DNA from 3 places in the Lysinibacillus sp. NPDC058147 genome. Region 1 is predicted to be linked to each of the others. Evidence: riboswitches for the same ligand, from Rfam matches in the RefSeq annotation. Region 1 holds a riboswitch; each other region holds the start of a gene.
What was found. A riboswitch is a leader RNA that binds a small molecule or an ion and turns the genes downstream of it on or off. The one in region 1 is predicted to bind cobalamin.

Region 1 (3,192 bases):
AATCTTACCTTTTTGCGCCATTTTGCTACCCCTCTTTCACCTTTTCAATGCCTTTAATGGCTGTTGTTTGCGCTGTACGCTGTAACGAACCTTCACGCAATGTAAAAACATGCTCATTATGTAACGCTTCATGATTCAAATCTTGTACGAGTGCTCTCGCATGCTCCATTGTCGGCACTCGGTACCAATTCCCTTGAGGATAAGCAATGACAACACAAGCATCCTTACATCTGCCATTACAGCGGGTCCTTGTCGTATGTATTTCTTTATCAAGCGCTAGTAACTGTATTTCATCACGGATTGCCTGTGTAATGTCCTCAGCATCTTTTTTCATACAGCTACTACCATTGCAAATAAAAAGATGTGTTTTCATCCCCTCTAAATTCCAAGTTGTCATAGTTTTTCTCCCCTCATTTGCTTTTTAGGAAAAAGAAAAACCTTTACTCTAGACGAAGAGTAAAGGTTTAGTAGAAGCCAAATAAAAACGAATATATACAGGTACTCGCTCTCGCTTCAACTTCTCCCTCCGAAAAGTTTGCATGCATCATCACATAAGCAGGTTTCCTGACTAAAGCTTCCTTTTACTTTCGCGCCTTCCTAGTTTTCACTAGTGGCATCCGCGATTTCATCAGCTATTACAGTAGCGGGGGCTGTATCGGATTCTCACCGATTTCCCTATTATCTTGAAAATATTCAAGCACTTATGGACGTTTTATATGAATTTATGTAATTAAAAACTGTTTCTATCATAGCTTATTTTTTTAAAATTTCAATATTTCTTTTTTAATTTGTGACAATTTTTTTAAAATTTCATAGAAAAAACGCGATATCCAGTTTATATTTATCTAAATTTTCGATATAGACTATCAATTTAAAATTTTTTCACAAAAAGTATAGCATATATATGGAAATTCGTGTTACACTTTGTCGTGAAATCTCACAACTTCAACTTTTTTCGGTGCGAATTGTTCAGCATTTCGCTTAAAAGGGAAGCCGGTTCAAGTCCGGCGCGGTCCCGCCACTGTACTAGGGAGTTTTATAGAAAATGTCACTGTCCAAAGGATGGGAAGGCCTATAAAACATTGAACTTAAGCCAGGAGACCTGCCGAAAAATATGTGATCGTTTCAACCTACGAGGATGGGTGTGCGGCTTAGCAGATTAGAATTTTATTTGCTTTTTTTAGCTATGCACTTTTCCACTACGGAAAAGTGCTTTTTTTCATTCAGAAGAGATTAGTTCTCAAAGTGGTAGTACAGATATGGTTCCATCCGAGCCAAAAAACCACTGAATGAAAAAAAGCCTCCGGCGGATGTCACGGATTTTGAAAGGAATGAATTGTGCTTGCACAATTCTAAATCCGGACGCAATTACGCCATGGCGAAATTGTATCGCTCGCATACTAATTCGAAAAATTTTAAAGCTAGGAGGAGAGATTTTTGAAATTTTCAGGTTGGAAGCTTAGTTATTTTTTATTGGCCTTTTTATTCGTGCCAAATCGTGCATTTGCAATGCATATTATGGAGGGCTTTTTGCCAATCGAATGGGCGATTTTTTGGTGGGTCATTTCGATTCCATTTATTATTTTAGGATTACGTTCTATTCGTAAAACTATTGATGAAAATCCTGAAACAAAAATGATTTTAGGTCTATCAGGTGCCTTTGCCTTTGTGCTATCAGCCTTAAAAATTCCTTCTGTAACGGGGAGTTGCTCGCATCCAACTGGAGTTGGGCTTGGAACAGTTCTTTTTGGTCCACTAGCAATGAGTGTTATCGGAACAATCGTGTTATTATTCCAAGCTTTACTTTTAGCACATGGTGGGCTTACAACATTAGGTGCAAATACCTTTTCTATGGCAATTATGGGCCCTATTATCGCTTACTATGTATTTAAGGGCTCACAAAAAATGGGACTATCATTTTCCCTCGCTGTCTTTTTAGCAGCAATGCTTGGTGATTTAGGTACATATGTTGTCACTTCTGTACAATTAGCTCTTGCCTTCCCTTCTGAGGTCGGAGGCTTTATGGCTTCATTCACAAAATTTGCTGGTATTTTTGCGTTAACACAAATTCCTCTTGCTATTAGTGAAGGAATTTTAACAGTAATTGTTATGAACTTCCTGAAGAAATACAATGTGAGTGAATTAAAAGCTCTCCGTGTGTTCTCAGCAAAGGAGGCACACTAAAATGAAAAAAAATTTACTACTCATAGCCATTGTTGTGTTATTAGCAATCGTTCCCCTATTTATTCAAAAAGGTGCAGAATTCGGAGGAGCTGATGGCGAAGCAGAGGCAGCAATTAGTGAAATAGATGCTAATTACGAGCCATGGTTCGAAAGCTTATGGGAGCCACCAAGTGGTGAAATTGAAAGCTTATTATTCGCACTACAGGCTGCTATCGGCGCTGGATTTATCGGCTATTTCATCGGCTTAATGCGCGGCAAACATAAAGAAGGTTAAGCGATGTTACTCATTGATAAGTATGCATATTTGAATAAACTAGCGTCTGTTCATCCGCTAGAAAAAATGGCGTTATCTCTTGGACTACTTATATTGTCGCTTATCATGAAAGATGAACGAATTTCACTCATTACTTTTATTGTGATGAGTGCTTTTATCATTATAGGCGCAAAGATCCCTGCTAAATATTACGCTAAATTACTCTTACTACCCGGATTTTTTTTACTATCAAGTTTAGTGTCAATTTTAATTTCTATAGCGCCAACAACTAGCACACTACCAACGCACATTTGGTCATTTTCACTTAATAGTTGGACGATTTTTATTGGCAGTGCTAGCCTCGTGATAGCGCAACAACTTTTTTTCATCGTCCTTGGAAGCATTAGCTGTTTGTATTTTTTAATTCTCACAACATCAGTCCAGTCTATTTGTTACGTCCTACGACAATGTCGACTTCCAATTCTATTTGTAGAGCTAGTAGAGCTAACATATCGTTTTATTTTTATCTTTTTAGATAGTATGCAAAAAATCCATCTTGCCCAGCAGGCTCGTTTAGGATACAGCTCCCCTATGCAATGGCTTCGCTCAGTATCAATGCTGATTGCAGCTTTATTTGTCGAGATGTTCCAACGTAGTCGTGAGCTAAACAATGCGATGGAAGCACGTGGTGGCGAAACAGTCTATTGGCAGGATGATGTTATCTATAACACGAAAAATTGGGTTGGTATCGCTGC
Region 2 (3,192 bases), on a different contig from region 1:
AAGATGGTACCCTGCAAAAGCAATTTCAGTTTAGTTATAAAGAAAAGTCTCTCACTGGAGTGGATCGTCAATATATTAATTTGACGGTAACAAATGTAAATCATAATCCTTTAGGAAACTATAACGTTACGGAAGATAGTCAGCACTTTTCAGGGGAAATCACGAATGTAGGTTTGAATTTTATGAATCCTTTGTATTATCGTGCGATGACACCAGATAAATTTTTCGCGTATGTATATTATAATTATAATGATACAGACAAGCGCATTTATCAAATGAATACAAGAGCCAATGAGTTTTATACATATTATAATGGCTATGTATATCAAATAGGCTATCAATTAAATGGTGATCAACAGGAAGCACAAGAAAAAATGGTTGCTCTTGTAAGAGAATTTATCCCACACTTAAATTCATGGAAAGCAAAGAAATAAGGTGGAAGATAAACTGACTGTAAAAGCTCGATTGGTGAAGGCTTAGAAATTAGTGGTGATTAAAACCCTCTAGTAAGTATTACTTAATTTTTGTCACCAACTAGTTACCAAATTGGCACATCTCATTCTGTCTATATTAAAATAGTAGAAAAGAGGATGGGGGTTCAACAATGACGGTAGCGCAAACGTATTTAAATGTAGTTCAAAAAAGATTTAAAAGTGTGAAAGAACAAGGTGATAAAACACTCTCACAATTGGATCATGAACAACTACACTGGGCTTTTAACGAGGAATCCAATAGCATTGCCGTTATCGTAAAACATGTTAGTGGCAATATGATATCGAGATGGACTGACTTTCTAACGACAGATGGCGAGAAAGCAACGAGAAATCGTGATGATGAATTTACTGATAGCCTTCAGACAAAAGAAGAGGTTATAACAGTATGGGAAAAGGGATGGCAAGTATTTTTAAATGCTTTACAAAGATTAACGGAAGCTGATTTACAAGGGTTTGTAACGATAAGAGGAGAACAGCATTCCGTGATAGATGCTATCGAAAGACAAATGTCCCACTACTCACAACATGTCGGTCAAATTGTTTACATCGCAAAGCAACTAAGGGGCACTGATTGGCAAACATTAAGTATTCCAAAGGGTCAATCTCAGGCTTTTACAGAGTCTATGGTAAAAAAACATCAACAATAGAAATGGGGCCGTCTCACTAGTGTGAGATGGCTTTTATGATGGAATATACTATAATAAAGCCTTTAAATATCTCAAAACTTTATTATATTCAGAAAATAAAATTGACGTGTGTCTTTGAAGCATGTTATGTTTATTACTAAATTTAATAATTATCATTACAAGTTTGAGTGAAATAATTTTTCACTCAATTAAAAGGAAAATGGGTGTAAATCCCATGCTGTCCCGCAGCTGTAAATGAGGAGTTTTGTTTCAAATACCACTGAGTAAGTACTTGGGAAGGTGAAGCAAAATGAAGATTCATAAGCCAGAATGCCTGCTTGTAGTTAGATTCATTGTAGAGCTACGAAAGATAGGGAGATGGATGGAAGGCTTTTAATGATGAGTTTTTCTATCCTTATTCATATTTGAATAAGGATTTTTTTATGCCTTTTTCTAAACATAGTAGTTTACATCAAAGTGAGGTGCGAATAAGGTTAGCGGCGGAATATCGGGTTTTAGCGGCTTCATATGCTTAGTTAGCGGCGCAATTTACACTTTTAGCGGCGTTCCCCGAATGCTATGAGTTTTAAATTAGAAGTATTTTGTGTCTTTCTAGCACCAATAAATAGACAGGAGCAGAAATAATGTTATTCAAAAAGAATTTATTACCTTTCATTCTATTGCTGATGTTAATCATTTTAGCAGGGTGTTCAAGCTCGAATGAAGGTAATGGAAGTACAACAAAAGATAACGAAGGAAAAATGATAACAATTGGCTGGCCACTAGATATAGGGCCATTAAATCCGCATACTTATCTACCAAACCAAATGACTGCCCAAGCAATGGTGTATGAATCATTGGTAGAATATAACGATGACGGGACAATATCGCCGAAATTAGCAGAGAGTTGGGAAATCTCCAACGATAAAAAAACTTACATATTTCATCTTAGAAAAGATGTCAAATACTCTGATGGGACAGCCTTTAATGCAGATAATGTCATTCGTAATTTTAATGCAGTTTTAGCAGATCGTGAAACACACTCCTGGATGGGGATGGTGAATCATATTGTAGATGTTGTGAAAAAAGATGACTATACAATTCGTTTACAGTTAGATGAACCATATTACCCTGTATTAAACGAACTGGCGTTTGTTCGACCATTCCGCTTTTTAGGGGATAACGGATTCCCTGAGGGAGATGCAACTAATAAAGGAATAAAAGCTCCGATTGGAACAGGTCCATGGGTATTAACCGAATACAAAAAAGATGAATCCGCAATTTTTAGCCGCAACGAACATTATTGGGGTGAAAAGCCACTGGTGGACAAAGTAAAAGTGAAAATTATTCCTGATTCAGAATCTATGTCACTGGCATTTGAAAATGAAGAATTAGATTTAATTTATGGCCGTGGCATTATTAGCTTAGATAACTACACTTTCTTAAAAGATAGCGGTAAATACAAAACGGCTATATCTGAACCTTTATCTACACGTGCATTGCTATTTAATACACAATCTGGTCCATTAGCAGAATTAAAAGTACGTCAGGCTATTCAATACGCTATTAATAAAGAACAAATGGTTGAGAGCATTACCCATGGTACAGAAAAAGTTGCCAATACACTGTTTTGGGATGCTATTCCGTATGCCAATATTGATTTGAAACCAATCCTATTCAGTCCAGAAAAAGCCAAGCAGTTATTAGATGAAGCAGGTTGGACATTACAAAAAGGTGATAAAATCCGTTCTAAAAATGGGCAACCTCTTAAACTAGATTTAATCTATATTGCAACAGATGCCATCCAAAAACCTATGGCAGAATTAATGCAAGGAGAATTAGCAAAAATAGGCGTCCAACTAAATCTTGAAGGCGCTGATGTTATGGTAGGGCTCCAAAAATTGATGGATAATCAAGTAGATATTAATTTTTGGCGTACTAATGGTCCACCAACAGACCCGCATAGCTTCGCAAACGAATCAGCAACACTGAATGCAAATGGCGTTTATGAAGCGAAATTAGGCCTAGATAACGCAGCACAAATTGATGACAAAATACATCAATTATTAATT
Region 3 (3,192 bases), on a different contig from region 1:
TCGATGAGCCGCTTCGCTGCAGGGTCTCGGGCCAACACGATGTTGGTCACGAAGGCGTTATCACAGGACGTGATGGTTTTAGCTTTCGTTCCTCTATTGCTAATCCCCGAGAAGTCGCCCAGTCTCCACTACAATCAACTATTTGCATAGCAAAAGTTATCAACAAATTTTGGTGATGAATCAAAAACTGTCCAATTAAGTATGCTATATACTTTTGGACAGTTTTTGTATCTCTTTATTTAATTGGAATTATTTTTAACACTTTTTGAAGGCGGTATGCAAAAATACCTGCAAATACAGCTAAAATAATATCTTTTGGTAAAGGGGGCATCATCCAAAGCCATGCTACCTTATAAGTGAAAGCATCAGTAGCACTAGCCCATAGCTTATAGGCAAAGTACATCCAATTTGTTCCTAGTAAATAATTAATAGCTGTAGCAACTAATGCTGCAACTACATAGCTTTTCTTCGTCCCACTGCGTTCTACAATAAGCCCCGCGACAAATGCAGCTACTATAAAAGAGACAATAAAACCAAATGTAGGACTTATTATTTGTCCAAAGCCTCCGTTGAATCGAGCAAATACAGGTGCACCTGCTAAACCGATACACATATAAACAGTACAAGCGAGTGCCCCTTTTCTACTACCAAGAATAAGCCCTGCTAAAATAGCAAAAAATGTTTGCAATGTGATAGGTACTCCACCAACCATCATGAAAGGTACAATGGACGTAATATTAGCTCCGATCATCATCAATGTTGAAAATAGTCCAATATAGGCAATATCGACTGTTCTTAATTTGTGATGAGTATGTTCTGCAATTGTTGTCATTATTTCACCCCTAAAAAGTAATGTTGATAATAGTAGTGTAAAAAAATAATGATTTTGTGTCAACTTGATAATTATATATAGTTAACACAAAGTGATTTTCCCTACTTAACTTGATAAATCATTGTTAGTTATAGACTAACTATTAAAATATATGATAGAATCGTCATAATTTTAAATATTCGATGCTAATGGTGTGACATCTTGTACAATGTGTCACTTAAAAGGGAAGTCGGTGCAAATCCGACGCTGTCCCGCAACTGTAAAGAGGAGTTCTATGATGATTTAGCCACTGTTCTAGGATGGGAAGGCAATCATAGTAACATTGATTCGAAGCCAGGAGACCTGCCAATTAGTAATTCCTGTAATGCCCACGTGGATGAAAGCAATTACGGACAATAGTAGAAGGAAATCTTTCTGATGTTGTTTTATCAAGGGTATTTCTATGCGTGTTTGCATAGAATACCCTTTTTTGTTTCATTTATCTTCATTCAATGCTTCTTTTTGTCCCGAAAGTAAACGACAGCAGCAACAACAATTACGCCAAGGAAAAATTGATCTTTAATAATAGGAGTTAATAAACATATGAATAAAAAATTTATGCTACTCTCAATGACTCTTTTTCTAGTACTTATCATTTCAATGACAATTGCGATAATGGTTGGATCGGTTTCTGTTACCCCATTTTATGTATGGAAAGTGATCCTTTCTAAAATCCCAATAATACAAAATTCAATAGAAGAAGATTGGAGTCGCTCACAGGAAATTATCATTTGGCAAATACGAGCTCCGCGAGTATTACTCGCTGCTATTGTAGGAGCAGGTTTAGCAATTGCTGGAGCAGCCATTCAAGCACTTGTTCGTAATTCAATTGCAGAACCATATATTTTGGGGATTTCTTCTGGAGCGACGGTTGGTGCTACATCCGTCATCATTTTAGGTGCTTTTTCATTTTTAGGAGCTTATGCACTTTCTGTATCTGCATTTTTAGGTTCTCTTACGGCAATGGGGTTAGTTTTCTTCTTATCACGCGTTGGAGGTAGAATTTCTGTCTTTCGACTTTTACTTTCAGGGATGGCAGTGTCTTTTATTTTATCTGCTATTTCAAACTTTATTTTAATGATGTCAAAACAAGAGGGCGGAATGAAGGCGGTCATGTTTTGGATGCTAGGAAGCTTAGCTGGTGCTAAATGGGGTAATCTTTTAATCCCAACTATTATTTTTATTGTAGTATTTGCCTTGTTATGGCTCCACTATCGAAGCTTAAATTTATTACTGCTGGGGGAAGAAGCAGCAGTCACATTAGGAGTTAACTTACAACAATTTCGTATACAGCTTATTTTAGTAGTTTCATTATTAACGGGTGTGATTGTTGCTGTAAGTGGCTCAATCGGATTTGTCGGCTTAATCATTCCACATATTGTAAGGCTAATTGTAGGTTCAAACCATAAATATGTCATACCGATTAGTGCATTATTAGGGGGGATTTTCTTAGTTTGGGCAGATGCAATTGCTCGAATTTTAATTGCTCCTGAGGAAATGCCAATTGGAATTATCACGGCTTTTTGCGGTGGTCCATTTTTTATTTGGTTGCTACGTAGTAACAATTATTCATTCGGTGAAGGAGATTAAAGCATATGACATTAGAAGCGAAACAAGTATCATTCTCCATTTCTGATGCACGTATATTACATGAAGTAAGTATTCAAATAAAAGACAAGCAATTTGTTGGGCTAATTGGTCCTAATGGTAGTGGGAAGTCAACGCTATTAAAGAATATGTATCGTTTATTAAAGCCAGAAAGTGGAACAGTATTACTAAATGAACAGGATATTTTAAAGCAATCGAGTAAAAGCATTGCTCGAAATTTAGCAGTTGTGAGTCAAGAAACACCAGTTTTATTCGATTTTACAGTGCATGATTTAGTGAGTATGGGGAGAACACCTCATAAAAAACTATTGGAGCTTGATCAAGAACGAGATTTTCAAATTGTAAAAAATGCACTGAAACAAACAGGCATCGCTCATTTAGAGAAACGTAGCTTTAGCTCTCTTTCGGGTGGAGAAAAAAAGCGTGTGATGGTTGCTCGTGCTCTCGCCCAGCAAGCGCAGGTGCTTATTTTAGATGAGCCAACGAATCATCTAGATATTCAGCATCAATTACAGCTTATGGATTTAATCCAAACCTTACATTTAACAGTTGTTGCTGCAATACATGATTTAAACATTGCAGCTATGTATTGCGATCAAATTTATGTTTTACAGCAAGGTCGAATTGTTTGTTTTGGAACGCCAGAAGAAGTACTTACACCGGCATTATTACAAGATGTATTTGGTGTTTATGCCGATATACAAACACATCCA

Region 2: it holds a riboswitch for cobalamin, as region 1 does, so the genes downstream of both, nikA (nickel ABC transporter substrate-binding protein) here and ACFVT8_RS03975 (energy-coupling factor ABC transporter permease) in region 1, are expected to answer to the same signal.
Region 3: it holds a riboswitch for cobalamin, as region 1 does, so the genes downstream of both, ACFVT8_RS22850 (FecCD family ABC transporter permease) here and ACFVT8_RS03975 (energy-coupling factor ABC transporter permease) in region 1, are expected to answer to the same signal.

Annotation. Positions count from the first base shown of each region.
Region 1 covers NZ_JBHVUJ010000001.1:822,541-825,732, reverse strand. The annotation lists gene cobJ (precorrin-3B C(17)-methyltransferase) at 1-21, opposite strand, end outside; gene ACFVT8_RS03980 ((2Fe-2S) ferredoxin domain-containing protein) at 26-397, opposite strand; cobalamin riboswitch at 537-720, opposite strand; cobalamin riboswitch at 940-1,124, shown strand; gene ACFVT8_RS03975 (energy-coupling factor ABC transporter permease) at 1,438-2,184, shown strand; gene ACFVT8_RS03970 (energy-coupling factor ABC transporter substrate-binding protein) at 2,186-2,458, shown strand; gene cbiQ (cobalt ECF transporter T component CbiQ) at 2,462-3,192, shown strand, end outside.
Region 2 covers NZ_JBHVUJ010000004.1:396,276-399,467, forward strand. The annotation lists gene ACFVT8_RS24575 (hypothetical protein) at 1-434, shown strand, start outside; gene ACFVT8_RS14670 (DUF1572 family protein) at 605-1,141, shown strand; cobalamin riboswitch at 1,284-1,476, shown strand; gene nikA (nickel ABC transporter substrate-binding protein) at 1,765-3,192, shown strand, end outside.
Region 3 covers NZ_JBHVUJ010000013.1:29,105-32,296, forward strand. The annotation lists gene ACFVT8_RS22845 (biotin transporter BioY) at 236-832, opposite strand; cobalamin riboswitch at 1,005-1,197, shown strand; gene ACFVT8_RS22850 (FecCD family ABC transporter permease) at 1,415-2,461, shown strand; gene ACFVT8_RS22855 (heme ABC transporter ATP-binding protein) at 2,467-3,192, shown strand, end outside.